Regions from separate parts of the Acetoanaerobium sticklandii genome, predicted to be linked through region 1. Evidence: riboswitches for the same ligand, from Rfam matches in the RefSeq annotation. Region 1 holds a riboswitch; the other holds the start of a gene.
What was found. Region 1 has a riboswitch for molybdenum cofactor ahead of CLOST_RS10595 (S-layer homology domain-containing protein). Riboswitches for the same ligand answer to the same signal wherever they lie in the genome.

Region 1 (3,209 bases):
TTTTGATGTAGAAATGCAAAGATCATCAGAGAATGTATATAAATTTGCACGTTCTATCGCCACTCAGTGCGAAGAAAAGGGTCTAAAGCATTTTTCAAAGGAAGCTGTCGAAAAGGTTGTTGAGTACAGCTCAAGACTAGCTGACAGCAAGGATAAACTAAGCTCAAGATATAACCAGCTAGTAGAAATACTATATGAAGCTGATGCACTTAGTGATGAGACTAGTGTATTTGTTACCGCTCAAGATGTACAAAGAGCAATAAATGCAAAGAGATACCGTAATAATAAGTATGAAGAAAAGCTAAATGAAATGTATGAAGATGGAACGCTTCTAATAGATATAGACGGAGAAAAAATAGGGCAAATAAATGGACTTGCTGTCATGGGAACAGGAGAATATTCATTTGGAAAGCCTGCAAGAATCACTGCATCTAGCTATAAAGGCAAGGCTGGAATAATAAACGTTGAAAGAGAAGTAAGAAGAAGTGGCTCTAGTCATGACAAGGGAGTTCTCATTCTTTCAGGATATATAGGTGAAAAATATGCAAAGGAAACCACTTTATCAGTTACAACATCCATAACCTTTGAGCAGAACTATTCAGGTATAGATGGCGATAGTGCGTCCTCTACTGAGCTTTATGTGATTTTATCAAGCATAGCTCAGATACCTGTAAAACAGTATATAGCTGTAACTGGTTCTATAAGCCAAAAGGGAGAAATTCAGCCTATAGGTGGAGTTAATGAAAAAATTGAAGGCTTCTTTGATGTATGTATGCTAAAGGGCCTAACTGGAAACCAAGGAGTTATAATTCCAAAGCAAAATGTCAAGAACCTCATGCTCAAAGATGAAGTAGTAGAAGCAGTCCAAAAAGGAGAGTTCCATATATATTCTATTTCAAATGTTGAAGAGGGACTAGAAATATTAACAGGACTAAGCCATGATGAAATCGAAGAAAAAATTCACGAAGGTTTAAAGTACTACGAAGAAAAAGAAGAAGCTAAGGATAGTGAAGATGAAGAATAATTGATTTTATACTCTCATATTATATTAATTTAAATTTTAGATTAATATAATAGTATTTTAAAACTATGACTAAAATATAGGATGAAATAAACCTCCAGAAAAGATAAGTTAATTTAAAATTGCTTATATTTTTGGAGGTTTTTTCATGTTATGAATAAGATTAATTCTCAAATCAGTTGTTATATAAATAAAGCTAGAAAGAAAAATTTTAAGAAAGTTCTGTCATTTACACTAGTTGTTAAGTATGTTAAAATATTATTAAATTAAATAAATCTCCGAGCATTTCAACCTGTGAACTTATAAATTTATGGTTGCTGTGCCGATAGGGTTTGATTGGAAACAATCAGGCCTCCTGATGGAAAGGAGAATATCATGCGCAAAACAACATTCCATTAGGCATGCTGTTTTTTTGTGCGTGCTTCCTTAAAATGCTTGAAGATTTACTTGAAAAAAAGGAAGAGGTGTATGTAAAAATGTTTGGGAAAAAGATGAGATTTGTAACAAGTTTTTTGGTGCTAGTAATGTTGATAGCTCAATCAGCAGTATTTGCACAGGGGGGAGACAAGGTCGCTGTAGAGCTTACAGGAGCAGGGCTGAAAACTGAATTAAAGCTTACACTAGAAGATTTAAAGGCAATGCCTGCAGAAGCTCAAATCGAAGATGAATACATTTATAATAGCAAGACGGGAGAGAAATCTGCTAAGGTAAAAGGGGTTAGTCTTGCTTACTTGCTAAAAGAAAAAGCAGGTGTAACTGCAAATGATGCACAGGTTTTATTTACAGCATCAGATGGATATGCAATAGATCCTCAATCACTAAAAGATATTTTTAATCCAGAGCTAAAATATGTTTTAGCTTATGAAGTTGACGGCCAAAATATCAATAATGATGACAATGCTGATAGCGAAGAAATAACAGTTTATAGGAAAGTAAAGACTGCAGGAGAATTTGGAACTGTATTCAAAATGGTTGTTAATATTTCTGTAGGAGAGGCTATTGAAACCTCTAATATTCCAGAACCAAATAATACTACAGAATCAAATGCTGAAAAAACACAAGCTATAGTGTTTAATGATATAACTAATGAGTATAAATTTGCAGAAGTAGCTATTCAAGAGCTTGCTAAAAAAGGAATTATAAATGGAATGGGTGAAGGGAAATTTAACCCAGAGGCTAGCCTTACGAGAGCTCAAATATGCACGATTATGGTTGCTTCTCTAGGCTATGAACCTAAAGAATACAAAGGTGGATTTACAGACGTAGATGCCAGTGATTGGTTTGCTCCTTATGTTCAAGCAGCGGTTGATGCAGGACTATTCACAGGATATACAGACGGTTCATTTAAGCCTGAAAAAGCTATAATCAGACAAGAAATAGCTGTAGTAGCAGGAAAAGCAGCTGTAAAATCTGGAGTTGTAGCTGAAGCAAAAATGACTAAGTTTGTAATGGAAAAGTCAAAATATGCAGATAAAGATATAGTTCCTGGATGGGCAGGAAATTCTATAGCATGGCTTGAAGCTCAAGGGGTTTTTGAAGGCATTGCAACAGAAAACTTTGAACCAGCGAAAGTTGTCAATAGAGCAGAAGCTGCATCTATAGTCTATAATACTTTATTTAAAAAATAATAACAGTCTAGAATTAAGTAAATGAGCGATAGCAACAGCTTTCGCTCATTTGCATAGGTTGGGAGAGATAAGTATGGATAAGAGAAGGTTGAAAGGCTTAAGTTATTTACTTACATTATGTATGATTTTTTCTTTGATGGTATTTAATCCTATATCTGCGGAAGGCTTAGCTACAGAGCTATTAATTACTGGCAGTGGAATTCATAGCGAAGTCAAAATAACATCATCTGACTGGTCTAAGTATAAAATGACTGAAAGATTTTATTCTACCAATAATAGTTTAAGTTTTCATAAGATAGTTAAGGCAAAAGGCTATGATTTATTTGATTTAATAGGAAAAACCAATTTAAAAACAGATAAGGATTACACAGTAAAATTTACTTGTGCAGATGGATTTGAGTTTAATAAATCAGTAAGTGAGCTACAAAATACATATTATTCAAGTGATTTTACAGAAGCTAAAAAAGTAAAAGTATCACCAATGATTGCTAGATATACAGCAGTTTTAGCAGATTTTCCAAAGGATAAATTTAAGCCACCTGTAAGTTGGAAGGATAGAG
Region 2 (3,209 bases), 1.3 Mb from region 1:
TGTCTGTTCCACTAAAGGTTCCATCTTTTTCTGCAAAGCTTGCTCCTGGTAGTACTACATCTGCAAGCTCAGCTGTCTCAGTCAAAAATATATCCTGGACGATAAGGCAGTCAAGATGCTCTAAGCAATGCTTTACATGAGTAACATCTGGATCACTTCTAACTGGGTTTTCTCCAAATACATATAAAACCTTCACATTATCTTTCATTATTTCATTAAGAACTGACGGAATAGTAAGCCCAACTTTATCGCTAAGTGGCTTATTCCACGCTTTTTCAAATTTTTCTTTTATTGCTGGGTCCGTAACTGCTTGATATCCTGGATAAACGTTAGGAAGAGCTCCCATATCACAAGCCCCTTGAACGTTGTTTTGTCCTCTAAGTGGGTTTACTCCAGCTTTTGGCTTTCCAAGATTTCCAGTAACCATAGCTAGATTTGCAACAGAAAGCACATTGTCTACTCCTGTAGTATGCTGTGTGATTCCCATAGTGTAGTAGGAAGCAGTATTGTTTGATTTTGCAATTATTCTAGCTGCTTCTCTTATTTTTTCAGCTGGAACCTTTGTGATTTTTTCACTGTATTCTGGCGTATATTTAAGAACCGTTTCTTTCATCTGCTCAAAGTTTTCAGTCCTAGTATTTATAAATTCATTGTCTGCTAGATTCTCATTCAAGATTACATTTATCATAGCATTAAGAAGTGCTACGTCAGTACCAGGCTTTTGTCTTAACCATACATCAGCATGCATAGCCAAATCAGTTTTTCTAGGGTCTGCTACTACAAGCTTGGTTCCCCTATCCTTTGCTTGAAGTAATTTTAGTCCAATAATAGGATGACATTCAGTCGTGTTTGTCCCTATTGCAAAAATCGCATCTTTTTCATCCATCAAATCAATTTCGTCTATAGAGTTTGTCATTGCTCCACTGCCAAAAGCTGTGCCCAGACCGGACACTGTAGGTGCATGTCAGAGTCTAGCGCAGTGGTCAATATTATTAGTCCCAATAGCTGCTCTCATTAATTTCTGCATTAAATAGTTTTCTTCATTAGTGCATCTCGCCGAGCTAAATGAAGCTATACTGTCTGGTCCATGGTCTTTTATGGTTGATTTTAGCTTTGAAGTTATAAATTCAAAAGCTTCTTCCCAAGATACTTCCTCTAGCTTTTCGTTCCTTCTTATCATTGGATTTTTTAGTCTGTCTTTGTGATGTACAAAGTCAAAACCAAAATGTCCTTTTGAACAAAGCTTTCCCCCATTTACTGCATTTTTTTCATTCGGAGTTACACTAACTATCTCTCCATCTTTAACGTTAAGATAAAAAGTACAACCCGAGCCACAGTATGGACAGGTAGTCAAAACACTCTGCATCTTACATCCCCCATTCCCTTTACTAATCCTTAATGAGAATATTTATTAAGAAAAACTGTATAAAAATAATATAGCATAAATTTAACAAAGTATAAACATTTTAATTGTAAACCTTAATGAGGAATCAAAAATAGACAAATCGTCGCTTTTGTGATAATATAAAAATAATCAGAATAATCAAACTTATCCGAGCTAACTATTCTAAAGTATTGAAATATATGCCATGAAGGTTGGCCAATGGGTAGAGTAGGAAACTACGCTGCCTCCCGCTATTTGGAAAGGATGGGGTTAACACTGAATTTCACTGTTATCCTGTATAATCTGCTACGATTATACCTAAACCAAATTTAGAAGGAGGTTTTTTCATGCAAAAATTTATTAGAATTGACATGGCTACTCTAAAACACGAAATTACAGATGTGCCAGAAAAATATGCTGGACTAGGTGGTAGAGCACTTACTTCTAGCTTTGTAAATGACGAAGTTATCCCAACATGTCATGCACTTGGAAAAAACAACAAAATAATCTTCGCTCCAGGTCTACTTAGCGGAACATCTGCACCAAACTCTGGTCGTATGTCTGTAGGAGCTAAAAGTCCACTAACTGGAACTATTAAAGAATCAAATACTGGAGGTTCTTCTTCTCAAATGCTAGCTAAAATGGGAATTAAAGCATTTGTAATCGAAGGCAAACCAAGCGACGATAAGTTTTATGTAATTAAATTAGATATGAACGGCGTTACTATCGAGCCTGCTCCAGCTGAAATTTTAGGCGGTTGCGGAAACTATGATGCTATTCGTATACTAGGCGAAAAATATGGTTCTCACGTTGGAATTGCAATTATAGGACCTGCTGGTGAGCACAGACTTCCATCTGCAAATATTTCTTTCAAAGACCCTGAAGGTAATATTAGAAGTGCTGGTAGAGGTGGACTAGGAGCAGTACTTGGTTCTAAAAATGTAAAGGCTATAATCATAGATGAAACTGGAGCAAGCAAAGTACCAGTAGCTGACCCAGAAGCTTTCGCTGCTGCTTCTAAGGTTTTTGCAAAGGCTCTATTAGACCATCCAGTTGCAGGCCAAGGTCTTGCACTTTATGGTACAGATGTATTAGTTAATATTATTAATGAAGCAGGCGGACTTCCAGCAAACAACTTCACTGGTGGAAGAATAGACCACAATGACAATTTCTCTGGAGAAACTCTAAATGCAACTATCACTGAGCGTGGTGGAGATGGAAAAGTTTCACACGGATGTCATAAAGGATGCGTTATTCGTTGTTCTCAGTGGTATCCTGATAAACAAGGTAAATACATCACAAGTGGTTTTGAATATGAAACTATTTGGGGACTAGGCGCTGATGCTGGTATCAAAGATTTCGATACTATCGCATATATAGACCGCGCTATGGATGATGTAGGAGTTGACAGTATAGAAGTTGCTGTTGCTGTTGCTACTGCAATGGAAGGCGGATTAATTCCTTGGGGCGATGGAGAAAAAGTTCTTGAAATAGTTAAAGATATGGCTAATCCTACTCCACTTGCTAGAATCATAGCAGGAGGAACATCTATAGTTGGAAAAGTTTGCGGACTATATCGTGTTCCAGTAGTAAAAGACCAAGCAATCCCAGCGTATGATCCACGTGCTATCAAGGGTATCGGCTTAACATATGCTACTACTACTATGGGCGCAGACCACACTGCAGGATACTGTATCTCAGGAAACATCCTAAAAGTCGGAGCAGACATAGATCCTCTTAAAAAAGAAGGTCAAATAGAGTATGCACGTGCTATGCAAATCGGTACAGCTGCAATTGACAGTACTGGAATGTGTCTATTTGTATA

Region 2: it holds a riboswitch for molybdenum cofactor, as region 1 does, so the genes downstream of both, CLOST_RS04360 (aldehyde ferredoxin oxidoreductase C-terminal domain-containing protein) here and CLOST_RS10595 (S-layer homology domain-containing protein) in region 1, are expected to answer to the same signal.

The regions. Positions count from the first base shown of each region.
Region 1 is NC_014614.1:2,234,511-2,237,719, reverse strand. Features, by position in the region: gene CLOST_RS10600 (Lon protease family protein) at 1-1,024, shown strand, start outside; molybdenum cofactor riboswitch at 1,286-1,406, shown strand; gene CLOST_RS10595 (S-layer homology domain-containing protein) at 1,423-2,649, shown strand; gene CLOST_RS10590 (two-component regulator propeller domain-containing protein) at 2,723-3,209, shown strand, end outside.
Region 2 is NC_014614.1:960,450-963,658, reverse strand. Features, by position in the region: gene CLOST_RS04370 (formate dehydrogenase H subunit alpha, selenocysteine-containing) at 1-1,366, opposite strand, end outside; molybdenum cofactor riboswitch at 1,540-1,662, shown strand; gene CLOST_RS04360 (aldehyde ferredoxin oxidoreductase C-terminal domain-containing protein) at 1,732-3,209, shown strand, end outside.